Regions from separate parts of the Pseudoalteromonas sp. S2893 genome, predicted to be linked through region 2. Evidence: predicted binding sites of a transcription regulator. Region 2 holds the regulator's gene; each other region holds the start of a gene.
The links. Region 2 encodes LexA, which represses DNA repair genes until DNA is damaged. Its sites were predicted from a motif close to TACTGTATNNNNATACAGTA; they were not measured.
Positions count from the first base shown of each region.

Region 1: a site for LexA is predicted at 6,454-6,473, ahead of dinB (DNA polymerase IV). Genes of this name have one in related genera too.
Region 3: a site for LexA is predicted at 4,311-4,330, ahead of uvrD (DNA helicase II). Genes of this name have one in related genera too.

Region 1 covers NZ_PNCY01000001.1:118,438-129,496, reverse strand. Annotated here, with positions in the region: gene CWC04_RS00610 (S9 family peptidase) at 1-1,782, shown strand, start outside; gene CWC04_RS00605 (methyl-accepting chemotaxis protein) at 1,926-3,563, shown strand; gene CWC04_RS00600 (M17 family metallopeptidase) at 3,616-5,151, opposite strand; gene dinB (DNA polymerase IV) at 5,390-6,442, opposite strand; gene CWC04_RS00590 (acyl-CoA thioesterase) at 6,916-7,338, shown strand; gene CWC04_RS00585 (aldo/keto reductase) at 7,406-8,458, shown strand; gene CWC04_RS00580 (ABC transporter substrate-binding protein) at 8,612-9,490, shown strand; gene CWC04_RS00575 (fumarylacetoacetate hydrolase family protein) at 9,447-10,061, opposite strand; gene CWC04_RS00570 (ATP-binding response regulator) at 10,077-11,059, opposite strand, start outside.
Region 2 covers NZ_PNCY01000013.1:22,483-33,541, forward strand. Annotated here, with positions in the region: gene CWC04_RS07815 (hypothetical protein) at 10-279, shown strand; gene CWC04_RS07820 (NnrS family protein) at 279-1,511, shown strand; gene hmpA (NO-inducible flavohemoprotein) at 1,532-2,713, shown strand; gene CWC04_RS07830 (hypothetical protein) at 2,774-3,142, opposite strand; gene CWC04_RS07835 (S41 family peptidase) at 3,142-4,761, opposite strand; gene CWC04_RS07840 (endonuclease) at 4,870-5,529, opposite strand; gene CWC04_RS07845 (VOC family protein) at 5,656-6,006, shown strand; gene CWC04_RS07850 (hypothetical protein) at 5,981-6,697, opposite strand; gene CWC04_RS07855 (DUF7218 family protein) at 6,841-7,092, opposite strand; gene CWC04_RS07860 (hypothetical protein) at 7,326-7,706, shown strand; gene CWC04_RS07865 (PaaI family thioesterase) at 7,717-8,157, opposite strand; gene lexA (transcriptional repressor LexA) at 8,335-8,952, shown strand; gene coxB (cytochrome c oxidase subunit II) at 9,425-10,561, shown strand; gene ctaD (cytochrome c oxidase subunit I) at 10,561-11,059, shown strand, end outside.
Region 3 covers NZ_PNCY01000054.1:779-10,962, forward strand. Annotated here, with positions in the region: gene cysQ (3'(2'),5'-bisphosphate nucleotidase CysQ) at 1-590, opposite strand, end outside; gene nudE (ADP compounds hydrolase NudE) at 583-1,155, opposite strand; gene yrfG (GMP/IMP nucleotidase) at 1,218-1,865, shown strand; gene CWC04_RS17800 (dUTP diphosphatase) at 1,874-2,497, opposite strand; gene CWC04_RS17805 (peroxiredoxin-like family protein) at 2,603-3,247, shown strand; gene CWC04_RS17810 (YacL family protein) at 3,377-3,745, opposite strand; gene CWC04_RS17815 (hypothetical protein) at 3,859-4,083, opposite strand; gene uvrD (DNA helicase II) at 4,395-6,560, shown strand; gene CWC04_RS17825 (tRNA(Met) cytidine acetyltransferase TmcA domain-containing protein) at 6,538-8,598, shown strand; gene CWC04_RS17830 (hypothetical protein) at 8,657-9,505, shown strand; gene CWC04_RS17835 (NAD(P)H-dependent oxidoreductase) at 9,555-10,184, opposite strand, start outside.

The DNA of each region.
Region 1 (11,059 bases), on a different contig from region 2:
ACAGAAGCGTTTGAAACCGATGCCCGTTTTTCTCCTAAAGGTAACTATGTATCGTTTATTCGCGAGCAAAACCTTTACGCTTTAGCACTTGATTCAGGTAAAGAAATACAACTGAGCAAAGATGGCGGTGGCGTTATTAAAAACGGCATGGCCGAATTTGTAGCACAAGAAGAAATGAGCCGGATGACTGGCTACTGGTGGGCTGGCGATGAATCTAAAATTGCATTCACTCGCGTAGATGAAACCCCAGTAAAAGAAGCCATCCGTAACGAAATTTATGCAGACGAAGTAAAGCTATTTAATCAACGTTACCCCTTTACAGGCACCGACAACGTTGAGATTCAACTTGGCGTTGTGTCTTTAAATAATCAAAACGTTGACTGGGTTGATTTAGGCGACGATAAAGACATTTACATTGCACGTGCTAAATGGCTAAAAGACAGCACTACCCTTTCGTATCAATGGCAAAATCGCTCACAACATAAGTTAGAACTACGCTTTTACAATAGCGATACTAAAACGCAAAAAGTAGCGTTAACAGAAAACAGCGATACGTGGATCAATTTAAACTTTGATCTGCATTTCTTAAAAGACAAAAAGCATTTTGTATGGGCTTCTGAGCGCGATGGTTTTAAACACCTTTATTTGTACCGCACTAACGGCCAGCTAATTCGACAAATCACCTCAGGAGACTGGGTTGTTGATAGCTTAAAAGGCGTAGATGAGAAAAAAGGCATAGTGTATTTTGCAGGACGTAAAGACACCCCGCTTGAAAGCCATTTATACAGCGCACCACTGTTTAAAAAAGGCAATATTAAGCGCATCACCGAACAAGGCCAATACCACAAAGTGGTAATGGCTAAAGACAGCAAAACGTTTATTGATAATAGCTCATCGGTAAACAAGCCTAACTCGGCGGCACTACGTAAAGTAAATGGCGAATTTATCACATGGCTTGAACAAAATAAGCTTGATGATAGCCACCCATTAACACCTTATTTAAGTGATTTAGCAACTCCAGAGTACGGCACAATTAAAGCTGAAGATGGCCAAGTAATGCATTACCGCTTGTTTAAACCAAGTAATATTGCAGACGGTAAAAAGCACCCAGTAATTGTTAATGTATACGGCGGCCCGCATGCACAACGCGTAACAAATAGCTGGCGCAGCAAAAACTTGTACTTTCAATACATGGCGCAACAAGGCTATGTTATTTTTCAGCTCGATAACCGAGGCTCATACAACCGTGGTAAAAAGTTTGAAGACGCTATTTACAAACACTTAGGTGTTGTAGAAGTAGCTGATCAAATTAAAGGCGTTGAGTTTTTACGCACGCTTGATTACGTAGACCCACAACGCATTGGTATTTATGGCCACAGTTATGGCGGATACATGGCCCTAATGACCATGTTTAAAGCGGGCGATTACTTTCAAGCCGGTGTATCGGGTGCACCAGTTACCGACTGGGCACTTTACGACACCCATTACACTGAGCGCTACCTTGGTCATCCAAAAACCAATGCCAAAGGCTACGAAGACAGCGCCGTATTCCCATACGCTGATGGCTTAAAAGGCCCGTTAATGATTTACCATGGCATGGCCGATGACAACGTGTTATTTACCCACGCCACTAAATTATTTAAACAACTACAAGATAACGAAAAACAGTTTGAAATGATGACCTACCCAGGCTCAAAACACAGCTTACGCGGTAAACAGGTGCAAACACATTTACACCAAACCATTACAAACTTCTTTAATCGACATTTTGATGTTAAATAATCAGATGACGACTAAATAGACTAAAGGCTGATTGAAAAATCAGCCTTTTTTTTGTCTTAATAAGTTAGTGAGCCTAGATTAAACGCTTTTTTTAGCTACGCTTATTCTATGCGCTAAGGCGTACACTAATTGAGGACAAATTAATGCTTAACCTACGTAGTTTCAGTATTTTTCAACGTTTTTTACTGTTAATAGCCATTGTTGTATTTGGCCTAATAGTACTTAGTATATCTAGCCTAACTCATCAATATAGCTCACTCAAAAACGAGCAATATCTAAAAACCCAAAATGTAGTAGAAACGGCATACAGTGTTATTGAGCATTACCACCAGCTTGAACAAAACAATACACTCACACAAGCGCAGGCTCAATCACAAGCACTGGCCGCTATAAAAGCGCTGCGCTATGACAAAACAAATTACTTTTGGGTAAACAACTACCAGCCCAAAATGGTAATGCACCCAATAAAGCCTGCGCTTAACGGTAAAGACTTAAGTAATAATAAAGACCCCGACGGCAAAGCACTTTTTGTAGAAATGGTGAACATTGTAAAACAACAAAAAGAAGGTTTTATACCTTATAAATGGCCAAAACCAGGAAAAGATCAGCCGGTAGATAAAGTCGCATTTGTAAAAGGTTTTAGCCCGTGGCAATGGATTATTGGCTCAGGCGTATACCTAGATTCAATAGATGAAGCATTTAGCGAGCAGCGTAACCTCATCATAATTAGCGCCCTAGTTATGATTATTGCTGTCATTTTATTAAGTTACTTTATTGGTAAAAGTATACTCACGCCTACTCGTCTTGCCGCAGATATGATGAAAAACATATCGCAAGGTGAAGGTGACTTAACACGTACGCTAAGCGAATCGGGCAATGATGAAATATCAGAGCTGTCACGCTCTTTTAATTTATTTGTTTTAAAAATGCGCGAGTCGTTAGTACATGTATCGCACAGTGCTGATGATGTAAGCAAACACGCTCATACGGTGGATGAGTCAAGTAAAACAAGCCACTCCTTCATTGAACTACAAAACGACAGTTCCACACAAGTAGCCGCCGCCATGGAGCAAATGACGCACCAAATTCATGATGTGAGTCGCAATGCCGAAGCCGCTGAACAAGCAGCCAATGATGCAGCGCACAATGCCTCAACCGGTAAAAACGTGGTAGCGAATACCATTACCGCCATAGAAACACTCTCAAGTAATATAGAGACAGTGAGCCAAGTAACTGAAGATTTAGCAAACGAAAGTAACAATATAGGCTCTGTGCTTGATGTGATCAGAAGTATATCGGAGCAAACAAACTTACTTGCACTCAACGCTGCTATAGAAGCGGCTCGTGCAGGCGAGCACGGCAGAGGGTTTGCAGTTGTTGCCGATGAAGTGCGCACATTAGCCAGCAGAACCGGGCAAAGCACAGATGAAATTCAAGCCATGATCACTAAATTACAAGAAGGCGCTAAAGCGGCTGTAGAGGCGGTAAAATCAAGCCAAGCACTGTCGGTGACGACGGTAGAGCAGGTTTCATCTGCCGATACATCGCTCAATGAAATAGAAAGGCTGGTATCTATAATTACCGACATGAACAGCCAAATAGCACGTGCCACCGAGCAGCAAACACAAGCTGCTGACGAGGTTAATTTACGTATTAACGAGCTATCTCAATCAACCGAGCAATCACTAAATAATACAAAGCAACTTACCGATGCCAGCGATAACCTTAAACAAAGTAGCCAAGGGCTTTCGAGCGTGGTTAATCGCTTTAAATTAAAATAATTAAAAAAAGCCCTGAATTAACAGGGCTTTTTATTACATAAGCGTTTTTAACTTACAAACAGTAGCGTGCAAATAAGCTGGTTACTGATGCTGCGGTTGGCTTACCGTGCTGCCAATCACCGCCTTCAACACCACTACCAGCAATGTCCATATGTACATAAGGAAGCGGCTGCTCAGAGTCGTTACCGTGTTTATCAAGCCCACCAACAACGGCTAAAAACGCCATAGGGAATTGATGCCCACGGGCTGTAACAGCAGAGGCCGCATTATTGCTTGATAAAACATCATCAGCGAGAGTACGCGGTTTGATAAAGTCGTAATCTTCACGGCGAGAGCGAGAAACCTCAGCTGCATCTGCCCATAAATCACCACAATCCGCTATTTGACGAGAGGTATTAGCGCTACGTGCAGGTCCGTTTTCAACATACGCTCCGTAAGGGCCCATAGCACGTGCCGCATGGCCTGTAAGGGTTGCTACGGTGAACAGTGTTGGATTAACTTCGCCTTTAGCTACATCTTTCATTTCGCTAAGTAGGTCACCCATAGCTAAACGCCCTTCTGCATCGGTGTTACCAATGCGTACACGTACGCCTTCACGGCTAGTGATAATTTCATCTGGTACAAAACAATCAGAGCCAATTGAATTACGAACCACAGCTAGGTAAGAAATAACTTTAACGCCTTTAGGTTGGTAATCTGCCACGGCTTTCATAAAGCCCGCAACGGATGCAGCCCCGCCTTTATCGCGGCTCATACCTGCCATGTAACCGCCTACTTTTAAATCGGCGCCGCCGGTATCGTAAACTAAGCCTTTACCAACAAACATTAGCGTGCGCGTTACTTCACCTTCTGGCACGTATTCTAGCTTTACAACACGTGGGTGGTGGCGCTCAACCGCATAAGATGCGCGAGCAACGGTGCTAAGCATAGGGTAGTTTTTATCTATCGTGTTAATATCGTCAATCACATCAACCGCTACTTTAGAGCCTTTAAAAAGCTCAACACAGTAATCGGCAAAACGTGGTGGCGCCATACGTTCAGGCTCAGTACCGCATAAGTCACGTGCTGCATATTGCCCTGCTGCAATTGCATTTACAGCTTTAACTGTTTGCTCATTTGCATCTATTAAACCTATTTGCGTAATAGGCTCAATGCTTTCGCCGTGGTATTCGCGCGCCTCTAAAGGTTGCCATAAGGCTTGGCATGCGCCTAAATACGCCACTTCTAATGCATGCTGGTAACGCGCATCTGTATGTAATTTTGGTAAGTAAATAGCAGGGTTTACACTACCCGCGGCTTTTGCTTCGTTAATCGCTAGCTTAGCGGCATCAAAATAGCGTCTTACATCATCGTAATCGCGGTTAAGCGGCCCCGTAGGTGCTAAAACAACGCGTACATTATCAACCACTAAAAACGTAACTTGTTTACCAATACGAGAATCTACTTTAGCGTGTGATTCGATAGCATCACTTAATGAGTTATTGGCTAATTGAGAAAAGTCATCACTAATTATAATAAGTGCATCGTGAGAAAATGAGTCAAAGCTTGCACTAAGTGATTGTGCAGCTATCGCTTGAGGATATGCCATAAGTAAAACTCCTGTTAGAAAACATAAGGGGCTATTATCGTTGATATAAAAACACAAAACCAGCCAACTGCGATCAGCTCATTTTAATCTGGCAACTTGGTTTTACAGCTAACTAATGTGACTCCATATTTTAAGAAGAAATTAACAACCACTATATAGTTTTTAGTAATGGTAGCCCCTGCTTACTCTATGTTTAAATTACTTTGCTAAAGTACTCTAAATTGCAAAAAGCATGTAGTTAATCAAGAATACTCAGTTGCAGATTTAAATTAGGTTCATTTTTAACACCCACTCCAATACCTAATAAACGCACTGGTTGCTGCATCCCGCGTTGATACGCCTTAGAGAGTAATTCAGTAAAAATAGCAGTATTTAATTGATGATGAGCTTGATCCGCTGAGGTAACAACAAAGTTTGCAAACTTCACTTTTACACTTAGCTTATTAATACGATTTTGTAGCTGTTGCTTATTAAGGCGCGCTGTTAGCTCTTCCAGTAATTTAGGTAACTGATCTAAACATTCTTGTAAGCTATTTTTATTGTATTCATAGGTGTGTTCAACACTAAGGGATTTACGCACTCGCTCAGTGGTTACTTTACCAATATATTCGCCAGCACATTTTTGATAAAGCGATACACCAAAATTCCCCACATGCTGCTGCATCCAATTAACGCCTTTCTCGCGAACGTCTTTACCTGTGTATAACCCCTTTAAATTAAGCTTTTCGAGGGTTACTTTGCCCACACCAGGGATTTTACCCAGCGGTAAATTATTTAAAAACGCATCAACTTCATCCGGCAAAACCACAAATTGGCCATTGGGTTTATTTTCGTCACTGGCTATTTTGGCAATAAACTTAATGGGGGCAACTCCGGCAGAGGCAGTAAGGCCGGTATCGTTATAAATATCTGCTCTAATTTGCTGAGCAATAAGCGTTGCGCTGCCTTTGCATGCGGTGCTGTTAGTTACATCTAGGTAAGCTTCATCAAGCGACAGCGGCTCTATTTGGTCGGTGTAGCGTTTAAATACAGCGCGTATTTGGTTAGAAATTTCTTTATAAACCGCCATGCGCCCAGGCACAATAACTAAATCGGGGCATAATTGCTTAGCGTGGTAATTAGACATAGCCGAGCGAACACCATATTCGCGCGCTATATAATTTGCTGTAGAGAGCACACCACGACGGCTATTGCCACCAATCGCTAAAGGCACACTGGCAAGTTTGGGGTTATCGCGCATTTCAACCGCTGCATAAAAGCAGTCCATGTCGATATGAATAAACTTTTTCATTACCACATAACAACTGTTTATTTATACAGCCATTATTAAGGATTCACTTTCATTAAGCAAGTCCATTAAAGCCTGTTTAGCTTGCTAAAGTTAAAGCGCTACTAGGTGTCGCGCGTTAAACCGCGCAAGCTTTAAACCGCTTTTTTAAAACGGCTGCTTAAAGCGCTTTGATTTTTTAAAGCAATGTAGCCAAAAAACAAACTCCAATAAAAACCCCGCAGCTAAAAGCATTATGCCGCCGGAGGCATTACCCATTGCATAGCAAGCAAAAGACGCTATAAAAACTAAACTGGCTAAAGCCCAATTAATTATATTTTGCATGTGTGTTCTCGTGTGTGTTGTCTGTGTTATTTAACTGTAGTCCTAAAAATAAATAGGTACAATCATCTTATAAAAAAACATGGCATTTATTGTCTTGAGCTACAAACACCATATTGATAACCTCATTCATTTAAAACTAAGAGTACACATACATGCAAAGGTTCAAAGATCAGCACCCTATTCATACCGATATCACCGTAGCATGGGCCGATATGGACGCCCTACAACATGTTAACAACGTGGTGTACTTGCGTTATTTTGAAATTGCGCGTATCGATTTTCTAAATAAAATAAATCAGTTTGATACGATAAAACCAGGTGGAATAGGCCCGGTCATTAGTGAAAACAATATTCGCTATAAACGTCCAGTGACCTTCCCAGATACCTTAACCGTAGGTATTACTATTTCAGATATAAAAAGCGACCGTTTTATGATGAATTACTCTGTATTTAGCCATGCTCAGCAAGCTATTACTACCACAGGCTATTCTCAAGTTGTTATGTTTGACTTTAAAACAGGACAAAAAGCGGCGATTTCAGAGCCATTACTATCGGCGCTACACCAATTCGCTTAATTAGGTTTTATTGCGAATTGATATTAATTATCCACTCTCAAGATCTTACATAATTTAAGGATTTTAAATGCAATACAGTCCGTTAGGCAGCAGCGGTGTTGATGTTTCTAGAGTATGCTTAGGCAGCATGACTTGGGGTAAACAAAATACCCAACAAGACGCCGATGAGCAAATAGCTTATGCCTTGGCACAAGGCGTTAATTTTATAGATACTGCCGAAATGTATGCCGTTCCTCCTTCACCAGAGACCTACGGTAAAACAGAGCAAATTATAGGTAACTGGCTAAGTCGCAATGCGCAAAAGCGCAGTGATATTGTATTGGCGAGTAAAATTGCAGGCAATGGCTTGTCGTGGGTACGAGATGGCGGCGATATAACACGCAGCGCTGTCATTGAGGCCGTAGATAACTCGCTTAAACGCCTACAAACCGACTACATAGATTTATACCAATTGCATTGGCCTAATCGCTCTACCCCACATTTTGGCAGGCAGTGGCCAGGTAAACTCACTTTTAGTGACGTAGATACTGAGCAACAACAAGCGGGTATGCTTGATATTTTAGAGGGCCTTAATGAGTGTGTTAAAGCCGGAAAAATAAAATATTGTGGCCTTTCAGATGACACCCCATGGGGCATTAGCCAATTTTTAAATTTAGCAAAAGTGCATAACTTACCGCGTATGGTGTCTATTCAAAACGAATTTAGCCTAGCGCACGCTAAAGATTGGCCTTATTTAATTGAGCAGTGTATCCATGAAGACATTGCTTATTTACCTTGGTCGCCGCTTGCTGCTGGCCTGCTAACGGGTAAATACCTAAACGGCGCACGCCCAGCGGGCTCGCGTTGGACATTTATGCAGCGCAATGGCATTTTTAGAGATACCCCTAACGCGCAAAAAGCCACGCAGCGTTATGTAGAGCTTGCACATGCAAGCGGCATAACCCCAGCCCAATTGGCTCTTGCTTGGTGTAATCAAGTCGATGGCGTTACCTCGTCAATTATTGGTGCGACCAGCATGGCCCAATTAAAAGAAGACATTGACGCTTTTAGCATAACTTTAAGCGACGACACTCTAACTGAAATTGGCACTATTTTTAAAGATTACCCGCAGCCATATTAAACCAAAATAATAGGCAGTTTTTTTACTGCCTTTTTCTCTCTTACATTTGAACATATACAAAGTAAAACTATACTAAAGTTAACTTAAATGGATTATTTTTAGTGAGTTATGCTTAGAAATGTAATTTTATTCTTTGGTGTCCTAGGTGGTTTAATGCGTTACGGGTACGCTGACAATACTCACCCAATTAAAGAAATTGTATGGCTACAAAGTTACACGCCCCCCTTTCATATGGATAAAGATTCGCATGCGCCGCAAGGTGGTATTTGCGACAACCTCACCGAGCAACTAATTAACAGCATTGATGATGTAAAACATACACGACTAATCGTGCCGCAAGAGCGAATTAATAAGCACTTAAATGAAGGCGATAATGTATGCTTTCCGTGTGTTATTCATAAAAAAACGGCCAATGGGGTGTTACAGTTTTCTACCCCCACCACGGTTTACCCGCCTTTTTCGGTTTTAACCACTCAAAAACTTGCTCCAGAAATACACGCTAAGTATGGCAGCCCTATTAAACTTATTCATTTATTGTCAGACGAGCAATATGTGTATGGTCAAGCCGCGGCGCGCAAGTTTACTTCAAAAATTAATAAAATAATCGAAAACACCACGGTGTATCATAAAGCATCGCTAAGCTGGAGCAGCGAGAATGAAAGCCAAGCTGTTATTGCTCGCTTAAGTCGCGGCTTTTTAGATTACACAATAGACTACCCGTTTATGAGGGATTATTTTGTCAACCACAGTAAGTTTAAAAATATAGTCAGTTTACCAATTGAAGAAGACCCTAGAAAGTTTGTTTTAGGGGCTATAGGGTGTGCAGTAAGAGCACCGAATGATTTTGCTACCAAGGCGCTTAATAAAATAAATAAAGCGCTACATAAGCAGGTATTGCAATCGCCTGCTTATATAAATAGTCAGCGCTTTTGGTTAGAGCAAAGTTTTCCGCAGTTTACTAAGCATTACCAACAGCAAATACTTAATCCTATTGTGCCTGCCAACTTTGCGATAACAAGCAGGTCGAATTAGCATACAAGCTTACTGTAAATACGCTGTTTGCAGGCACTTCCCCTACGCCTGCAGGCGTTCCTGTCATTATTACATCGCCATTTTCTAAGTGCATAAACTCATTAATTTCACTTAAAATATCTTTAGGCTTGTGTATCATAAATTGCGTATCGCCTTGTTGAATAACGTTATCGTTAATTTTAAGCTCAAACGTAAACGCCTGCTCAGCATCCGCTATAGCGACAAAGGGCGTTAATAATACCGAGCCGTTAAACGCCTTGGCGCGCTCCCACGGTAACCCTTTATTTTTAAGCTTACTTTGCACGGTACGTTTAGTTAAATCCAACCCTAAACCTACGCCTGCCAACTCATTATTTTTAATAACAAAACACAGCTCGGCTTCATAGTGCAGTGTGTCGTTATTGTGCGTAGCAAATAAGGTAGACGAAAGCGCACTGTTCGGTTTATTAAACAATACCATTTGATCTGGTAGCTCATTATTAAGCTCAGCAATATGCGCGGTGTAATTACGCCCAACGCATACTACTTTAGAGGGCGTTAATAACTCACTTTCTAGTTTTATCGACTGCATAAAATAACTTCTAAATTACGAGCTGATCAAGGTTTCTAATAAGCTCAGATTAATCGGTTTCAAAAGTACATGATTAATATTTAAATCTTTGATCTGCTTAGGATCGGGCTCTGCACCACTAACAATCACCAAGCTTAAGTCAGGGTAACGTTCGTTAATTTGCTTACCTAAATCGACACCACGCCCGTCAGGTAAGTGCATATCTAGCAAAACCTTATTAAATTGTTGGTCATGATTGAGGGTTTGTAAACACTGTGCACACGTTGAGGTAATAACGGTTTCTACCCCTAAACTTTCTAGCAACAACTGCGTAATTTGCGCTGCATCTTGGTCGTCCTCAACCAATAAAAAGCGCTGCTTTTTCTCTATTACAGCTTTGTCGCTGTGAATGTTTTTAGCTTGAGGCGCATGCTCTGGCGATACTAAGTAATCTTGTAAGCATTGATACAAAGAAGAGCTATCAACGGGCTTTGGTATTACATCGTTAAAGCCAAGGGCTGCCAGCTCTTCATGTATGCCTTTCATAGTGGCGGCAGTAAGCGCAATAATTGGGCCTGTGTAGCCCATTTTTCTAAGCTCTATTGTGGCTTCTTTACCACCCATTACAGGCATATGTATATCAATAAAAATAATATCATAAGGCGAGCGATACGCTTGTGCAATTCTTACTTTTTCAAGCGCTTGCTGGCCATGCTCGGCGTAGTCTACGCGCGCACCACATGTGCTAATCATATGACCAACTAACATGCGTAAATCGCGTAAATCATCAACCACTAATACGCGGCCAGTCACTTTGCATGGCGCTGATTTTGTCTGTAATTGCGAGCCACTACTAAAGTTTAATACTTGGCGTTCTACTTCGCTTATATCACCTGGGTACACCGAAATAGTAAAGGTAGAGCCTTCCCCCATTCTAGAGGTTAAATCAATACTGCCGTGCATACGCGTTAATAGCTCGGCACAAATAGCAAGGCCTAAGCCTGCTCCGCCAACAGAGC
Region 2 (11,059 bases):
GAGGTAGTTATGAACACACTTACACTAAATAATATAAACAACCAGGTTGAGTTAGGCGCATTTTTTAAATCGCTATTATTTACTGCTAATGCAGTATTAGGGCTTAGCGCTATTTGTATGGTTGTGAGCATTTTAATTAGTTACCCGTACGCAGAGCACTTTTCGATGCAGGTACAAATATCAGCGCATATTAGTACGATTGTAGTGGCAGCTATTTTAAAAGTTAGTTATGTGCTGCGTTGTGTTGCGCAACATGGTTTAGGGCAGGAAGTACGCTAATGCGCCCACTAAATTTAACAGAGCCAATGCCAGCGCACATAGCTATTCATCACGTAACAAAATGGCCGTTATGGATGCTTGCATTTAGACCCTACTTTTTAGCAGGCGGTTTGCTGGCATTTTTATCGATAGGGTATTGGCTACTTATTTTAACGGGCTATGCTAGTTGGCACTTAACCATGCCAGCCACACTTTGGCACGCCCATGAAATGCTATTTGGCTTTGCAGGAGTGGTAGCCGTCGGTTTTTTACTTACGGCGGCACAAACTTGGACAGGCGTTGAAAGTATAAATGGCAAAGCACTTATGCTGCTTACTTTTGTATGGATAAGTGCTCGTTTAGCGTTTTTTATAAAGCTGCCTGATTTTGCTAATGCTAATTTATGGCTTGTTACTGTGCTACAGCTAGCATGGTGGCTAGGGGCAATTACGGCACTGGCTAATATGCTAATAACAGTACGCAGTAAAAATAATTACCCGTTTTTAGTTATTTTAAGCGTGTTGTGCGCCCTTAATACTCTTTATTTACTCCTTGTTTTAAATAACAACATGCAGCTTGCATTAGCTGTGGTTGACACTGCGGTACTGGTTGTCAGTTTACTGGTCGGCATTGTAGCAGGGCGGGTTATTCCTTTTTTCACAGCTAAAGGCTTAGCGCTTAGCGAGCAAGTACACACTTCTAAAATTGATAAAGCACTGCTGTATTTATCAATATTGGCAATTACTTTATTTTTTATCAGTAAATTATTTTTAAGCTCAATTAGCCCTGCATTCATTGTTGCAATAGTGGCTGTGCTTCACTTAATTCGCGCAAAACTTTGGTGGCATGCAAACGTGCTAAAAGTGCCTTTATTATGGTCTTTGCATTTTTCTTATTTTGCTTTAGGTGTTGGCTTAATGATGATTGCACTGAGCTTTTACACAAGCGAAGTACATTTTAAAGATGCGCTCCACCTTATCACTATTGGAACAATAGGGATGATGATTTTAGCCATGATGACCCGTGTATCGCTAGGGCATACAGGGCGTACGCTTAATACACCTAAATATATATCTGTTGCTTTTGCGCTTGTGCTGGTGGCAGCTATTACTCGCTCCATACTCCCTTTAATTATTGCGCCACACTTTGCTTGGCAGATCAGTGCCTTGCTGTGGTTAGTGGCTTTTTTGTTATTTTTAATTTACTGCACACCTATATTAACGCGCCGTCGTGTTGATGGGCGCCGTGGTTAGTTTACCTACAGGACTACATTATGTTATCTAATAAAACCATTGAGATTGTTAAAAGCACTGTTCCGTTATTAGCGCAAGCCGGCACGGTTGTGACCGATCATTTTTATAAGCGACTATTTAGCCATAACCCAGAGCTTAAAAATATTTTTAATATGAGCAACCAAAACACCGGGCGCCAGCAATTTGCTTTGTTTAACGCCTTAGCGGCATACGCCCAAAACATTGATAACTTAGCGGTGTTAAAAGAGGCATTAGCGCGCATTAACCATAAACACACCAGTTTAAATATTTTACCAGAGCACTACCCCATTGTTGGTGCTCACTTAATTGGCACCTTAAAAGAGCTAATACCAGAGCAGTTTACGCCAGATGTAGAATACGCTTGGCGTGAAGCATATGCACTGCTTGCTGATATGTGTATTACTGAAGAAGCGGCTTTATATGAGCACAGTAAAAATAAACACGGTGGTTGGGCGGGCACGCGCCAATTTGAAATAACCAACAAACAGGTTGAATCAGCACTCGTAACAAGCTTTACACTAACGCCTATAGATGGCAAAGCGGTGATTACCCATAAACCTGGCCAATATTTAGGGGTTAAAGTTAAACCAGCGGGCGCTGAATATGAAGAAATTCGCCAGTATTCTATTTCACAAAAAGCTAATGGTAAAAACTACCGTATTAGCGTTAAAAAAGAGCTACAGCCAAAGCCTGGCATGGTGTCTAATTATTTACACTCACTAGCTCAAGGTGACATAGTTGAACTGTACCCGCCTGCAGGTGATTTCTTTTTACGAAATAGTAAAAAACCAGCGGTACTTATTTCAGCAGGTGTAGGGCAAACGCCAATGCTTGCGATGCTCGAAACGCTATTAAGCGATAACCCTAAGCAAAATATTATGTATTTACATGCGTGCGAAAATACGCAGCAGCACTCGTTTGCACACTATTTAAATGAATTAAGTATGGCTTATAACAGCTTGCAAACTATAACGTGGTTTAATCAAAGTAGTGAAGGGGCTGATTTTACAGGGTTAATGGACTTAACTGCCATAAAAACACAGTTACCTCTTACAAATGGCGATTTTTACTTATGTGGCCCCGCTGGGTTTATGGCGTTTGTGAAAAGCCAATTACTGGCACTAGGCGTTAAAAACGAGCATATTCATTACGAAGTGTTTGGCCCGCATCAAGACTTATAAACCAAGTGAAAAATGATAAAGGCACACAGCATAAATGCTGTGTGCCTTTTTAATAGTATTTTATCGTGCTTTACAATTTACGTTTTTAAGCTCAATAGACATATCTTTTTTAGGATAATAAAGCACGCACTGCTCGGCAATTATTTGTAAAACAAACTTTTCTGGCTTGATATTATGCGCGCCCATTATGGGCATACCATTTGAGTCTTTACTATTTCCATGGCTTAATAATAACTCGCTGCGTTTAGTAAAAACGGTGTCGGCCAGCGTAACTAGTGTGCCGCCCTTCGCTTTTATAATCGCTTGCTGGAGCGTGGCTATAACGCCTGGGTTTACCTCGGTTAGTAGTGCAGGCTTAGCAGTGGCATTACTCATACTGTTACAGCCTCCAATAAATAATAAGGTTAATATTGCCAGTAGTTTAGCCATTACTTATCCTTATTTAACGTAGGCCAGGTTAAATCCATATTGCCACGGTTAACGTTATTAGGTGCGTTTAAAGGTAATAGCTGCTTGCTATCGCCAGCAGCGCTTTGTACTTGCGTTTTAATACTTGCAGAGGCGGTGCTAACAGGGCACGTGCCGTTATTATCAATATGATAAAGCGCAGTAGAGAGTATCCCTTCGTTTGGATCGCCTAATTGATTATCAAAGTCGTCACTGACTACACAGCCTTTTACATCAGCATCAAACTGCGGTGTAGGCGTTGGCGTAAAGCCTGCTGCATATTCACCAAACCCTTTACTGTTAATACCGCTAAATTGAATGGTGTAATAGGTGGTGCCACAGTTATGTGTTGGGGTAAAACCGTATGGTTTACCGCAGGTTGTGTCGCCAATGAGCACTACCTCGGCGTCAATGCCTTTTAAGCCATTAATAAAGGCTTCTGATGCCGAACACGTACCCGATGTACTAAGCACATACACCTTAGATAGGTTTAAATCGGGGAGGCTTTCGCCAGTGCTGAAAAAAGTTGAGTAATCAATTTCTTCATCTATAAACGGAAAAGGCGACTCTACCGGTTGTTTATCGTTTTGCTGAGTTTGGTAATAAATACGGTTTTGAATGTTGGCGCTGCCCGCCACCATGTAAGCCAGCTGCGAAGAAAGCGCTAATAAACCGCCTCCGTTATATCTAAAGTCGATAACAAGCTCTTCCACGTTATCGGTTTTAAATTTATTAACTGCAGCAATTAAGCCTTCTTGGGCAATACCTATATGGCTATTAAACTGCATGTACCCTACGCTAGTGCCATTTGCAGTGGTAATAGTTTTTACGTTTTGTACAGGTGTTTGCTCTATGTTGCCGGCAGTTACGTTAAAGGTTTTTTCAGCGCCATCGTTACTGCGCACAACGATGGTGTGCGAGTCGCCATTAGTGGGGCTAAATAAGCCTTCGTTTAAGGTATCTACGCCTGCTTGTGTGCTGGTATTAATGCTTACGCCATCAACTTCAAGTACGGTATCGCCACGTTGAAAACCAATTTGGCTTGCTGGTGAGTCGTCTTCTAGGTAGGCAACACGTAAAATTCTATCAGCTGGGTCGCCAATAAATGCCCAATTTATACCATAGCCTGAGGTTACACCTGATTGCGCTTCTTGAAAGTAGTCCTCAGAAGGCTCTGAAAAATGAAAATTATCTTTTTTATCACCAGAGTCGGTTAGTTCTTCGGTTTTTAGTTGGGCAAAATAATCGGCCACTGTAGGAAAGTTTTCAGGGTCGTTATCGGCTATTTCATCATACCAAAGGTAGGTTTCGTCGCTCCACGAGCGAAGCCAAAGCTTTTCGTAAAGGGCTGAACCGGCTTGGTCAGGGTAAGGCGCATTATTATTAAACGGATCGTTACCTGTGCGTGGGTTTTCGCAAAAGTTTTTTAACTCCTCCGATGGCTCAAATACACCTGCCGTCCAAGTTGGGGCTGAACTAGCAGGGGGGGTGACGACTGGGTCGGGCGTTTCATTCATGCTGCTACCACCGCCACAGCCCACAAGCGTTAGGCTTGAAAGTGCAGCAATAATAGCGAGTGTTGCTTTATTATTTTTAAACATACAAAACTACTTTTTGTAAATAAGTTGTTTAAAATACTACAACACCCGCTCATTTATTCAACGTATTCGCCCCTAAATTATGTAAATGAATGTATACACTTAGGTGTGCTACAGCTTACTTGCGCTGCTTTTATCTGCAAATGCTTGTTTTTGCCAGGCATCAAATAGTTTTTGTTGTTTAGCTGATATTTTTAAGCCGTATGTTTTTTGCATATAGGCGTAGGTGTCGGCAATGCGCTTACGGGCATAAAAAGGAGGCTCTACAACGCGTTGTTTAAAGTTAACCTTTACTTGGCAGCGGCCATATTGGGTGGCGTTTTCGCTAAGCATACCAAAGCGATAGTTAGAGCGATCTGCGTTAATTTCGCCAATAGCAGGGGCTAAATTGTTTATATCGGCTTCCATTTTTCTAAATTTAGCACTGACCTTGCGACAGTTTTTACGACCACCGTTTTGCCAGCATTGTAACTGGTGACCAAATTCCCACGCCGGCACTATATGCTCCCACTCTATACGCAGTGCACGTACATTAACCTTGCCAGAGGAAGTTAACGTATTACGTGGAATATAACCACAGTTGCTAGGGTCGGGGATTAGCTTTTTACCTTGTTTTTTAATGTCGCAGCCGCAGTAAAGGCTTTTGGCGTTTTCGGGTAGGGTTTTAATTAAGTGCCTTTTAGCCGTTGAAAAACGGGTAAATTCTTCACTCGATGTAGAAAAACAAATACAACAAGCCACAAAGGCCAAAATAAATTTAAGCATATCCATCACATACGTGAACTACAGGAGGCGCTAGTCTAAAGTTTTGCTGCTAAAAGATAAAGCCTGAACAAATTTTAATCCGCAATGCTTAGTACACTCTATACTGATATAAAAAATAGCGAGGAGATGACTATGCTAGGTGCTTTTTCAATAAGTTTAACAGTTAAAGATATTAGAGTCTCAAAAGCGTTTTACGAAAAGCTGGGCTTTAGCGAGTTTGCAGGTGAGATAGAGCAAAACTGGCTAGTGATGAAAAACGGTGAGCATTTAATTGGCTTGTTCTCGGGTATGTTTGATAAAAACATGCTGACCTTCAATCCTGGCTGGGATCAAAACGCACAAACCGTTGCAGAGTTTAAGGATGTTGATGCGCTTAGCGAATATTTTCAAAGCGCTCATATCCAGGTTGAACCTGTGGGTGATAAAAGTTTTATTATTACCGACCCAGACGGCAACCCTATTTTGATTGACCAACACGTGTAAGTTTTTTTAGCCTAACGTTTTGTATTAATAAAATAATACCGCATAAACAAAATAGTACGCTGGTGGCTGCAAAGCTGATGAGAAGCGGGTTGTTAAAATCTTCTCGCTCGTCGTAATCCATTATGTGTAGCATCCAAAAAAAGTCGAATATGCGCCATAGTGTGCTGCGAACTATGATAACTTTGCCGTTAATTGCGTTTAAATACAGCGTAGTATTAAAGGTGTCGTTAAATTGTACTTGCCACACATTTTTTTTGTATCCCACCTCTCGAGTGCCTTGTTTTAAAAGTGTAGTGCTAATTGGCTTAGCGTCGATGAGTAAATGCGCTTGTGCATTAGCGGTAATTTGTATTTTAGTCGGTGGCTGAAAAGGGCGCCCCGTTAAACCATTAAAGCTTTGCTGCTCGTCAGTATTAATAACAGTAATAAGCGGGGTCGTTAAAAAGTGCTCAAACACTATTTGCGTGGGGTTAGGTACTTGGGCAGTAATATTATCGAGTGATGTGGGGTAGTCTGCTTGAGTAAATGGGTTTGTAAGTGTGCGCTTAGCAAGGTGCTTACCGTGTACGTATTCAAGTGGTATCGCGCTCATTACTAAGCCGCCTAAAAGCCAAGCTAAAATTTGTAAGGCAAGTAAATAGCCTAGCCACTTATGTAGTTTTCGAGCGCGCTTAAATAGTTGTTTTCTCATTTTGTGCTTCTTATTATTTTTAGCGTTAGTGTATTACAGCAGCCCATGCTTTTACTGCGGCATTTTGTCGCAGTTATTCATAAGCTTACTCTAACTTTATAAAAATAATAAAAAGGAGCGATAAAAAATCAGTGAGGCTGTGTTTAATGCTCACGTAAGGCATTTATTAGCCCTTGTTTGCTCATTTTAGAGCGGCCACTAATGCCGAGCTCTTTAGCTTTATTGTACAGCTGCTTTTTAGTGCGCTGCTCATACTTTGAGGCTTTGCCGCCTTTGACAGCAGTTTTATGAGTATTGCTATTAGCAATGCGCGCGGCTTTTTTTTTGCTCATGCCTTCATCTCGAAGCGCATCGTACTGATCGTCATTTTTAATTTGCGGGCCATGATCTACCATAATTGTCCTCCTGAAGCGTTTAATTACACAGTGTGTGTGTATAACTTTCATACATAAACGGTAAAATTAAGCGTAATTAGCCTAACCCGTTTTATAAGGCAAATTAGGTGCCAATGGCGTTTAAACAGGTATTTTCTATGAATAAAGCCATGTTTAGCGCTTAGTTGATTTGGTATAAAAGTAAAACTGCGTTAAAGTTTGCGATGAAACTATAAGAGGGTAAAAAGCAGACAATGTCGGAAATTCAATTTTTAAATGTAGATCTAGAGCTTGAGTCTAAACAAGATATTAGCGCCCTGGTGGCAGACTTAAAGAAAAACGCGATGGTTTTGCATTATGACAAAGACGAATATCGTCAATTGGCGCGTATTGAAGCCTCAGGTGATATAACCACGCCAGACAAAGCAATCAACCACTTATGTGAATTAATAGAGTCGTGTTCACGTAATGCGCTTAAGCAGTGGCTAAGCTGTTCGCGCAGAACGTTTGATATAGGCTTTGAGTCGGGCACGTCACCTAAGTGTTTTAACCAAGCTCTACATGCAGATACACTACTACGTATATCTGCCATTGGCGCTGGTATGGAAATAACGATTTACCCTATCGAAAAGTAGCCATAGTTAATTATTTGCGCTCGACAACCGCTGCGGTCATTTTTGATACGCAGCAAAGCTCGCCGCGGCTATTGGTTATTTTTATTTCCCATACAGAACTGCGCTTACCAATATGAAATGCACGAGTAACGGCGGTTAAAGTGCCATTTCGAGAGGCCTTTAAGTGGCTGGCGCTAATTTCCTGTCCAACACAATAAAATTTTGTAAAGTCCACTACAAAGTTAGCGGCGTAGCTTGCTACGGTTTCGGCAAGTACCACATTTGCGCCACCATGTACCATACCAATAGGATTATGATGCTCAGGAATTGCGGGCATGGTAGCCACTAGGTAATCATCTCCTATTTCGGTTATTTCTATGCCCATGGTTTTCATTAGCGTGCCTTGGCCGTTTATTCCCTCATCTAACTGTTTGCAAAGCTCTAATGTAATGGGTTGATGCCAAATACTCATAATTACTCCTTTATATTGAAAGCAAATTTATAGCATTTTAAATACTGAACGTCTGTAATTACCTAAAATTTATCCAGGTGCGGTGTATTTAGCTATTTTAAAGCACAATTTAAATTTGCGATTTTTATTTAACTGTATATACTCACAGTTAAATGTACTGTATGGAAAACCAGTTGTATGCGACCATTAACTAAACGCCAAGCTCAAATACTCGAACTAATAAAAGTTTTTATTAAAGACACTGGTATGCCTCCTACACGTGCCGAAATTGCGCAAACACTCGGTTTTAAAAGTGCCAATGCCGCAGAAGAGCACTTAAAAGCGCTTGCCAAAAAAGGTGTTATTAAAATGAAACCAGGCGCAAGCCGTGGTATTCAATTGGTTGAAGAAGAGGAGCCTGAGCAACTGGGTCTGCCATTAATAGGTAGAGTTGCAGCGGGTTCGCCTATTTTGGCGCAAGAGCATGTTGAGAGTCACTGTAAAATAGACCCACTTATGTTTAAACCAGCCGCCGACTTTTTACTGCGTGTTAACGGTATGAGTATGAAAGATATAGGTATTATGGATGGCGACTTACTTGCCGTACACCGTACTCAAACTGCAGAAAACGGCCAAGTTGTGGTTGCACGAGTAGATGAAGACGTAACCGTAAAACGCCTAGAAAAAGCAGGCCGAAAAGTATTATTACACGCCGAAAACGAAGAGTTTACGCCAATTGAAGTAGACCTTGAAAACGAATCTTTTAATATTGAAGGGTTAGCCGTTGGCGTAATAAGAAATGCCGATTGGATGTAATTTTTAACTATTTTTAAGTAATATCTATAAATGCGCACTTTTTAGTGCGCATTTTTGTTTTAAAAACAAACCTTCCACCATCTCAAAGCGCCCTAAAATTATTTAGGCTGTAAACTTTTTTTCACTCATACTTTTATCTTCCTAAGCGTGTTACATCCCTTAATTTTGCTCGTATCTTGGCTGTTAAATAACAATTTAATACGCCGTCATTTAGTCAATTTTAAAATATCACTTGATTGTTTTTTATACTAAAACTTGCTTGTTGTACGTTTTTTAGCTAATCATTAATGTGCTGGACTAACAATAACTCACAGCTTTTTAGTTATGAGAACACACAATATACACAAACCTTTTGTTGTCCTAGCGATACCAATCAAAAATAAGATTGGTTAAAAAATAAAAATAACGAATTGGCGTTTAAGCCGTATGCCTCTTCGCTTTGCATTCGCAATAGCATCAAAGGAGCCGTCACATGGGTAAACTGACCTCTACCTTGTGGCTTGTGTTGATTATGTTCCCGCAGCAAGTGCTGGCTAATAGCCAATACAATATGCGCAAGGGCGTAACCGATATAAGTAATAATGTATATCAGCTACACATGACCATATTTTTAATATGTTGTGTGATTGGGGTGATAGTGTTCGCAATAATGTTTTGGGCACTGATTCATCACCGTAAATCTAAAGGGGCAGTTCCTGCCCAATTTCATGAAAGTACCAAAGTAGAAATTCTTTGGACTGCCATTCCGTTTGTTATTTTAATTGCCATGGCAATCCCTGCCACTAAAACCCTCATTGCGATGGAAGATGCCAGTAAGGCTGACTTAACCATTAAAATTACAGGGTCACAGTGGAAGTGGCATTATGAATATATGGGCGAAGACGTAGAGTTTTACTCTATTTTATCTACCCCTCAAGACGAAATAGCCAACCTTGCTAATAAAAACCCTAATTATTTACTTGAGGTTGATAAACCTTTAGTACTGCCAATTAATCGAAAGGTGCGTTTTTTAATGACCTCTGATGATGTTATCCACTCTTGGTGGGTACCCGATTTTGCCGTTAAAAAAGATGCCAATCCGGGGTTTATCAACGAAACGTGGACCAACATTAACGAAGAAGGTATTTACCGAGGACAGTGTGCAGAGCTGTGCGGTAAAGATCATGGTTTTATGCCCGTGGTGGTTGAAGCTAAATCGCAAGAGGACTTTAACGCATGGCTTGCAGATGCTAAGCAAGCTAAGCAAAAAGCCGCACTTGCTGATGCAGCATTGCTTGATAAAACAATTCCTAAAGAAGAGCTAATGACACTAGGTGAGCAAGTGTATATGGCAAGTTGCGCTGCGTGTCATCAACCTACAGGTATGGGGCTACCGGGCGTATTTCCTGCGTTAAAAGGCAGCCCCATTGTTTTGGGTGATATAAAAGATCACATTGATGTAGTGATTCATGGCCGCCCAGGAACTGCAATGCAGGCATTTGCAAAGCAGCTCTCAATTAAACAACTTGCAGCGGTAATTACCTATAAACGTAATGCGTGGGGTAATGAAACGGGTGATGTCATCCAACCTAGTGAAATTCAGGCAGCACTTGATGCGGAGGCGAACTAATGAGTAGCATAGTAGAACAACCTAACGCCAATGACGCTCACCACGGCCATCACCCAGCCAAAGGTTTTAAACGTTGGTTATACACAACAAACCATAAAGATATTGGCAGCATGTACTTAATTTTTTCGCTGACTATGTTTTTAATTGGCGGTGCAATGGCCATGGTTATTCGGGCTGAGTTATTTCAGCCAGGATTACAATTGGTAGACCCACACTTTTTTAACCAAATGACCACAGTACACGGTTTAATTATGGTGTTTGGTGCTGTTATGCCAGCCTTTACGGGGCTTGCTAACTGGATGGTACCGCTCATGATTGGTGCGCCAGATATGGCGCTGCCCAGAATGAACAACTGGAGCTTTTGGATTTTACCCTTCGCTTTTTTAATTTTATTGGCCTCGTTATTAATGCCTGGAGGCGGCCCCGCATTTGGCTGGACGTTCTATGCGCCGCTTTCAACAACGTATAGTAACGACAACACTGCAATGTTTGTGTTTG
Region 3 (10,184 bases), on a different contig from region 2:
CAGTCGGCTTTACCCTCGGCAACTATACATGCTTTTAGCGAGCACGAGCCTACTGCAATAGTGGCAAACTGCGTATTTAAATACTGACTGACCGCTTCAATTTTTTGTCTACGGCTTACTGCCAACGTTAGGTTATCGGGTGTTGCTACCGACATTTTTGTGTCGCTACCATTTTCTCGTTTAAATGCCCCCTGATTAGCAGTAGCAAAGTAAGTGATCCCTTTTGCTGGCCAATGAATCACACCTAAAACGGGGTGATTATTTTCAATAAGCGCAATATTAACGGCAAAGTCACCACTTTCTAAAATAAACTCACCGGTGCCATCCATCGGATCTAATAACCAATAGCGCTGCCAGTTCTTTCTTTGGGCAAGTGCCGGAATAGGCGTTTCTTCCGACATGATAGGAATGTCGGGCGCAAGCGCTTTTAAACCAGCAACAAGCACATCGTTAGACGCTAAGTCTGCTTTTGTAACAGGCGTAGAGTCTGATTTTTCTTGCTGGCCAATATCGTCTTTTTTATAAATAGCCATAATGGCATCGCCTGCACTTTGTGCAAGTTCAATACAAGGCTCTAGTAATTTATTCATTTGCAGCTCCAGACGCTAAATACTTATTTAATAATAGCAAAGCGGCAACACTGCGAGCTTCGGTAAAATCGTCTTGCTCTAATAATGACTGCCAATCTGTTAATGGCCACTTAACAACCACTAAAGGTTCGGGCTCATCACCTTCTAACGTTTGCGGATATAGTTGCTTAGCAAATAAAATATGCATGGTCGCGTTAAAGTAACTTGGCGCCATTGATACTACTTTTAGCGGCTCAAAAAATTCAGCACCAAAACCAACTTCTTCTTTAAGCTCTCTGTTTGCAGCTTGCTGTGGTGTTTCGCCTGGGTCTATCAAGCCTTTAGGAAAGCCTAATTGGTAGTCGTTTGTGCCCGCGCAATACTCACGTACCAGTAGCATTTCGTTATCTGCAGTTATTGGTACAATCATTACAGCCCCGCGGCCACCGCCACGTATGCGCTCATACTGGCGCTCTTCGTCATTAGAAAACTTAAGCTCTAACGATTCAACAGTAAATAAACGGCTTTTAGCAACTACATTGTTACTAATAATTTGAGGCGGAGTTGGGTGCTTTTTCTGTGTCATTGGCGTTATTTTGCTATCATGGCAGTTGTGCTTAATCATAAACTTTTCACAAGGAAAAGCCCATGCTAAATTGGTCAAAAATCGATACCGTTTTACTCGATATGGACGGAACATTACTCGATTTACATTTCGATAGTCACTTTTGGCTTAACGTTGTACCAGAGCAACTTGCGCTCACTCGCAATATTACCCTTGATGAAGCAAAAGCCGATATGCACAAACGCTATCAAGCGGTAAGTGGTCAAATACAGTGGTATTGCTTAGATTATTGGCAAGAGCAACTCAATTTACCGATAATGGAATTAAAACGCCAAACCCAGCACTTAATAAAAGTACGCGAAGATGTACCCCACTTTTTAACTGAGCTAAAAAAAGCAGGTAAAGAGCTAATTCTTTTAACTAACGCCCACCCAGAAAACGTCATGCTTAAATTTGAACATACCGCGATAGATAATTATTTAGATGGCGTAGTGTCTACTCATCAATACGGAGTGAGTAAAGAGCAGCAAAGTTTATGGCATCAAGTACAAAAAGACTTAGGGTTTAATAAGCAGCGCACTTTGTTTGTTGATGACAGTGTGCCAGTTTTAAATGCTGCCCGAGAATACGGCATTGAACATTTACTTGCGGTGGCCAACCCAGATAGCCAGCAACCACATAATGTAATAGCCGATTACTTAAACGTAACCGACTACAGAAACATAATCTAGCAGCTAGATTATTGTTGCGGGTAACGCGCCACTAGGCCTTGATATACTAGCTTTGCAAAGTCGGCATGTTCGGTATCAAGGCTTTTAACGACTTCGACTAAATGCTCGTTATCTTCTTGGCCATTCCATACTTTGATGTAGCTGCCATCTTTGTAGCCATGATCTTGGCGGAAAAAGTTTAACGTGTTTTTACCTACGTAACCACGGTATAAATCGTCAATATCCATCCCTATTTGCGCCATACACCCTGCAAACGCGGCCGCGTTAAAGGTTTTATTTGCAACTGCTGAAGCTGCTAATATTTCAAGAGTTTGTTTAAAGTCATCTGCGGCCTGTGGTGCGCTAAGTTCTTGTTCTAGCTGCTTAGCTAACTCTTCGTAAGAGGTTGTTCCGTCAATTCTTAACGACAAACCAAAATGAAATATATCAACCAATTCTAGAATAACTTGCTCGGTGTCTGGGGTTTGTTTTTTCCACCACTTCCAACCGTAATGATCTAGCATTTCTGCACACTCTACCCAAATGGCTCTGTACCACTCAAAGCCTTGGCTAAACCATTGATCATGAACTTTAGTGTTCATGGCATTTTGCATTTCTAGCATTACTACTAGCTTATTTAAGTTGGCTGACATATCGTTTCCACTTGAGCTTTTAAATTACGCTTATGATACAGGCAAATAATAAAAAGTGCATTTTTGATCTATTATAAACAGCACATAAAAACAGGGCAGGAAATAATGATGAGTAAAGTGTTACTGCACACCTTGGCGACTATTGTAATGACTGCTTTTTTAGTAACGAATGCGCAAGCAAGTACAGAAGGAATTGCTGCAGCCCCCGAGCAAGTATCACCATTATTACCGGGCTTAAGCGTGCCTAATATAACGCTCAAAGATCAACATGGTAATAATGTAGAGTTACAAAAGCGCTTTGCTGAAAAAACAACGGTACTTATTATTTACCGCGGTGGTTGGTGTCCTTATTGCTCAAAACAACTGGCTAATATACAAAAAATTGAGCAACAACTCGCTAATTTAAACGCGCAAATTATTGCAGTATCGCCAGATAGCCCAGAAAAGCTAGCCCAAAGTAAAATAAGTTCGCCAAATTATTTACTGCTTTCAGATGATAGCTTAACCCTAGCAAAAGCCTTAGGTTTAGCTTATTTTTTAGATGATAAAACAGCTGCTATCTATCGCAATAAGCGCGGTGTTAACTTTGTTGATGCCCAAGGCAAGGTAAACGTCGCCTTACCTGTACCAGCTGTATTTGTAATTGATAAAAGCGGCGTTGTGTATTTTCAGTACGCAAACCCTAATTATAAAGTACGTTTAACAGAGGAGCTATTATTAGCTGGCGTTAAATCAATAGAAAATCAATAATCTGTAGATATATACCAATCGACTTAAATATTTAATCATTCTAGGGTGCTAAATAGAGCGCTATAAATGCCTAATAACTTTACACAATTGATATTACAAAAAAGCCAACTAGGTTGGCCTTTTAAACGTTTAACGCGAGCCAGTAAACTCAGCCCACGACTCAATTAAATCTATAAAATCTTCAAAGCCACAACCACTCACTAGGCCATTTTCTTCAAGCATTAAGTCATCATCTTGATAGGCGACTAAATCTTCGCTGTCTTGGTGTAGAGCATGGGCTTCAAATAAGGCTTCGTCTTTAGAGAGTATTAAGTCTATCTCTTGGCCTTTTAACGTTATTGGCTCGTAACTTGTTTTTACCGAGCTAATAAGTGCTTGTACCATCGCGACTTTTTCTTTGCCAATTTCTTCGTTTAACCAGCGGCCAATTAGGGCATGCTCGCTGCTTATTTTAATGCGCAGCCCACTAATAGGGTCACGTATAAATTGATATTCCATAATTTTTACTTTTAAAACGCTAATGCACTAATTATACCCATAAATAGCCTTAAACACCGACCCTAAAACGCAAAATAGCGCCAATGGGCGCTATTAAATAGGTGACATAAAAGCTAACTTCGCGATCTAAAACGTGCAGCATCTATAATCGACCATAAATAAATAATAGGCACGAGTACGAAGCCTACTAATACATAAATAAGTGCGTAACTAATTATAATAGCTAGCGCAAAAAAGATAGCGGCTAAAATTCGCCCTTGTACCAATTGCCCTAAACCAGGAAAAAATATATTACACAACGCTGCAATAACATTACCGCCAGAACCTTGATCAGCCATACTCACCTCTGTAGTTAATTAATTTTAAGTTTTAGTTATTTACTTACTATCACACTTTATGCCAATTTATTAAAGCTTAAAAATCAAATAGTTAAATTACTACTAAATAACTGCTTTAGTATTTTTTACTAAATATAGGTCAATTTGATTATTTTTATTATTAATTATCGTTACTTTAGAGTACAAAAAAGCGACTAAGCGATTAGTTTTACAAGTATTTTTAGAATAGCTGTTCATAAAAACAGTATTTTATTTAGCCTAACAAAAACACCTGTTATACTGCCCTCATTATTGATTGAAAAGGCGTAACGATGGACGTTTCTGAATTACTCGATGGCTTAAATGACAAACAACGCGATGCCGTTGCAGCCCCACTACAAAACATGCTGGTATTAGCAGGTGCTGGTTCGGGTAAAACACGTGTTTTAGTTCATCGTATCGCGTGGTTAATGCAGGTTGAGCAAGCATCGCCTTATAGTATTTTTGCGGTTACCTTTACTAATAAAGCCGCTAAAGAAATGCGCACCCGTGTTGAAGAAACCCTAAAAGCCCCTGTCGGTGGCATGTGGATTGGTACATTCCATGGTCTATCACACCGTATTTTGCGCGCTCACCATCGAGAAGCAAACCTACCAGAAGCCTTTCAAATTTTAGACTCTGACGATCAACTTAGAATGATCAAGCGCTTATTAAAATCAATGAATATTGATGACAAAAAATGGCCCGCCAAACAATTTGGCTGGTACATCAGCGCTAAAAAAGATGAAGCCCTGCGTCCTAAAGATATTCAAGCCTACGATATAAACGAGCAAATGATGCTACGTGTATATGCCGCCTATCAAGAAGCGTGTGACCGTGCAGGTTTAGTCGATTTTGCAGAAATACTGCTACGTAGCTACGAAGTACTTAAAAATAACCCTACGCTACTTCGCCATTACCAGCAGCGCTTTGCCCACATGCTGGTAGACGAGTTCCAAGATACCAATACCATTCAATACGCATGGCTAAAGCTACTTGCTGGTGATACACAAAGCATTATGATTGTAGGCGACGATGACCAGAGTATTTACGGTTGGCGTGGCGCTAAAATAGAAAACATTAAACGCTTTCTAACTGATTTTGACGCCGAAACTATTCGTCTTGAGCAAAACTACCGCTCAACCGCGACCATTCTAAAAGCATCTAATGCGCTAATTAAAAATAATTCAGAGCGCATGGGTAAAAGCCTTTGGACCGATGGCAACGAAGGCGAACCTATATCAATTTATGCCGCCTTTAACGAGCTAGACGAAGCCCGCTTTGTAAGCAGCAAGCTACGCAGCTGGTTAAATGCTGGTAATGCGTTGCAAGACGCCGCTATTTTATACCGTAGTAACGCGCAATCTCGTGTACTCGAGGAAGCCATGCTTCAAGAAGGCTTAAAATACCGTATTTACGGTGGTATGCGATTCTTCGAGCGCCAAGAAATTAAAGATGCGCTATCGTACTTGCGACTGGTAGGAAACCGCCAAGACGACGCCGCATTTGAGCGTGTAATAAACACCCCTGCGCGCGGTATTGGCGATAAAACACTTAGCCATATACGCGACTGTGCGCGTGCTGAGTCGCTGCCTCTTTGGTACGCAGCTAAAGCAATTGTTGAACAACAACATTTATCGGGTCGTGCGGCTAGCGCTGTTACAAAATTTGTAGAGTTGGTAGAGCACATAGAAGATAAAATTAGCGACCTTACACTACAAGAGCAAGCCAAATACGCTATTCAAACCTCTGGGCTTATGGCTATGTATCAAGCTGAAAAAGGCGAAAAAGGCCGAGCTCGCGTAGAAAACTTAGAAGAGCTTATCAGTGCCTGCGATCAATATGAACTCCCTGAAGAAGAAGAGTTTAGTTCGCCACTTCAAGGGTTTTTAGCTTATACATCGCTTGAATCTGGTGAAGGCCAAGCCGATGAACACGAAGACGCTGTGCAAATGATGACTCTTCACTCTGCTAAGGGCTTAGAGTTTCCACTTGTGTTTATGGTGGGTGTTGAAGAAGGCATGTTCCCATCGCAGCAAAGTAATGAAGAATCAGGGCGCTTAGAAGAAGAACGCCGCCTTTGTTACGTGGGCATGACCCGTGCCATGGACAAGCTTTACATAAGCCATGCCGAAAGCCGTCGTTTATACGGCCAAGAAAAGTACCATAGCCCATCGCGATTTTTACGTGAAATACCCGAAGATTGCGTAGAAGAAATTCGTATTAAAACACAGGTATCACGACCGCCTGCTGCAGGACGTTTTAGCGCATCAGTAAGCCATGCTGTATTTGAAGAAAGTGGTTTTAACTTAGGCCAACGTGTACTGCACGCTAAATTTGGTATTGGCACTGTGCTTAATTACGAAGGCAGCGGCGCGCAATCGCGTGTGCAAGTAAACTTTGACGACCTTGGCAGCAAATGGTTAGTAACCGCATATGCACGACTTCAAGCTGTATAAGCACTGTGTTGAGCAATTAACGCAGCAACTAACTGGCGCAAAGCATCGTCAGTTAGTGCTAATTACAGGCCAGCCTACGTGGTGCTATGAGCTATTAAGCGCGTTAACCCGTTCGGATGATGTAAAGCTACTTTCAAGCAGCCTTGCCAATGCAAGTTGGCCTGAGCATACTCATCAACTACTTGGGCAAGAGTTTCCTCATGCCGTTTATGATGGCTTTAGTGGCATTTACCCCGATAAACTCGCTGCATTAGCCGGCACCGTAAAAGCCGGCGGGCTTTTATTTTTATTACTGCCTGATTTACAACGTCTAGCCTCATGGCAAGACCCTGCGCTGCAAAGCGTGCAGTCTTATGGGTGTAGTAATCAGCAAAGCTATTTTAATTTACGTTTTTCTCGCCTTTTACAAACCCTACCCGCCATACACTTTGATGAACACACTGTCTTTAAAGAGCCGCAGCTCAAAAGCAATGTAACAAATAAAATTGAGTATCAGGCGCAGCAACACTGCGTTGAGCAAATAATTAAGGTGGCCACAGGACGTGCGAACAGGCCTTTAATTATTAATGCCGACAGAGGGCGAGGAAAATCAGCCGCGCTAGGTCTTGCAGCCGCAGCATTACATGATAAAAAAATCATTGTATGCGCAACACAATTTAGAGCCACCCATAGCTGTTTTAAGCATTTAGCTAAAAGCTTACAGGTTGAATACAAGGCTCAGCAAAAACATTTAGCTAATTTACAATACATGGCGCCCGATGCACTGCTTAATCAGTTGCCGCAATGTGATTTATTACTGGTTGATGAAGCCGCCGCAATCCCTGTTCCTCTACTGTTAACCATGTTAAAGCACTACCCGCGTATAGTCTTTGCAAGCACCTTGGTAGGCTACGAGGGTAATGGCCGAGGCTATACCATTCGCTTTACGCAACATATTAAAGCAAATTACAAAGCGGCAAAAATTGTAAACTTAGAAGACCCTTTACGTTTTGCCAAGGGCGACCCTCTTGAGCAACATGTACGCACACTCTTTGCTTTAGATGCACAATATAACGAATACCCACCCGCTTTAAATAGCATTGAGCACGTTGAAGTCACTCAACAGCAACTCGTTGACAATGAGCCTTTACTGCAGCAAATAGTTGCGTTGCTAGCACTTGCCCATTACCAGAGCAGTGTTAACGATTTACGCCAATTACTTGATGCCCCAGCGCAAAGGCTGTTTATTAGTAGATGCGACATGCATGTTGTGGGTGTGTGTTTAATAGCAGTTGAAGGCGGTATGGATGCAGAGCTAGCTAAGCAAGTAATCAGTGGTGAGCGCCGCCCACAAGGGCATTTAATGGCACAATCGCTCGCGCAATTAAGCGCACAGCCAAGCTATTTAACAAAACAAAGCGCACGCGTTATTCGTATAGCTGTTGCACCTAACCTGCAGCAACAAGGCGTAGGTAAAGCATTGCTAGCGCATTGCCAACATCAGCTAACCCCCACCTGTAGTTATATAGGTGCAAGTTTTGGGGCTACAGCAGGGCTTTTACATTTTTGGCAATCTCAGGGCTTTAGTGCTGTAAAGCTAGGTTATCAGCGAGATAAAAGCACGGGTGAGCACTCAGCCCTCGTTATTAAAGCATTAAACACATCCACGCAGGGCTTACATACCTTAGCTCAGCAATTTAAAAGTGATTTGTTTTATGGTTTATTAACGCACTTTAGCCAACTCGACAGTGAGTTAGTCAGTGAGCTAATAAGTAAATTTATCGATGAATCTAGCGTGCCCAGCCCACCTATAAACACTGCAATTAGTACAATAAATCGCTTTAATACCGCGCCAAAACTATGGTATTTATTTAACCACTCCCCATCCAGCCTAATGGCAACTAAAAGTGAAGATCGCCACTTGCTGATACAAATGGTATTACAAAACCACAGTAATGAGCAGCTAATCAAGCAACATCGTTTAAGTGGAAAAAAAGCCTTAGAGCAACAATTTAAACTCGCAGTTAAGTCACTAATTAAAAAACCACACAACCTTTAAGCTATTTATCTATTTTGTTCTATCCTTAAAGCATTACAAGGCAATTAAAGATAAAGGTATGGAATTCATAAACTTTCAAGTGGGCTGTAAAACCATTTCACTTAAAATTCTCGATATTTTACTCACCGAGCGGTTTGATAATAACCTCACTACATTGCCAAATAACAATAAGAGCTTTATTGGTGTAAAAGACTACATGGAAACACCCACGCCGGTGTTCGACCTAGGTGTTATTTTAAATGGCAGCTCTACAGAGCAAAGTAATAAAAAAGCACTTAATGAGCTAAGAACCTGGCAAGCCTCGCTTAATGATTGGTTTAGCCAATTTGAAAAAAGCATCGCGCAACAGAGCCACGTAATAACAAACGATAAAACTCAGCTGCACAACATCGCCGTATTTTATAAAGAGTTTAAAACTGACAACAGTGACCTAAAATCTATCATAGAAAAACTTGATGAGCCTTTTCAAGCGCTAGTAACAGCAACAGATCGCGCAGTTAGTACTCATAACGAGCAAGACTATAAACAAGCCAGTAAATATTTAGCGAGTATAAAGCGCAACAGCTTTATGCAATTACAAAGACTGTTTGATGCGGCAAAAGAGCAAATAACACTCGATTATAAACCTATTATTGTTTTTACTACTAAAGATGGGCTCAACCCGCATATCGGATTACTAGTAGATAAAGTAGAGGACAATATAGATTATAAAAAAGAAGACATTAAGCCACTCGATAAATTAACCGAAGTAGGCTTTGATATAGACCCGCAAACCAAAGGCATGATGCGAGGGCTAATAAAGTTAGCCGAAAAACACAGTGTTTTAATAGACCCTAGCGCAATATTTAGACCTGATCATTTAGCACAACAGGAAGACGAAGAAACACAAGCGTATGGTTTATTCTAAAAATAAAAAAGCCGAGAAGGCTCTCGGCTAATTAACTTATAGCAACACGTTATACAGTAGCTATAATATCTTCAACTGGTAAACGCGCTTTAGGTTTGCCAAAGTTCCAATCTTCTTCTTCAACTGGGTAACCCATTGCAAGTGCCACTTCACAAATATGACCATCAAGCTCTTCGCTAAACTTCTCACCGATTAACTCTGGGTCAACACCTTCCATAGGCGTAGATGCAATATTTAAACGCGCTAGTGTATGCATAATGTTACCCAGTGCTAGGTAAACTTGTGCTTTAGTCCAGCTGCCATTGTAGCCATTTTCATCCGTATTCATTTCAGCAAAAGCGTAGGCACCCATAAAGCTTTCACGCAGTTGCGCTGGTAAGTGACCAGAGCTCACTTCAACATCCACACGTTTAACAAACTTCTCTTTAGTAAACTTAGGATCGTAAGCTAATAACAGTGTATGCGACGCTTCTTTAGCGTGTAATTGATTAAACTGGTGCTTGTTAGCAAATGTATCGTGCAAACGCTGCTTAGCTTCATCACTTTCTACCAATACAAACTTCCAAGGTTGAGAGTTGATTGAAGAAGCAGACAAGCGAATAGCTTCTTTAATTACGTCAAGATCCGCCGATGAAATACGTTTGCTCGTATCGTATTTTTTAGCCGTGTAACGGTTATG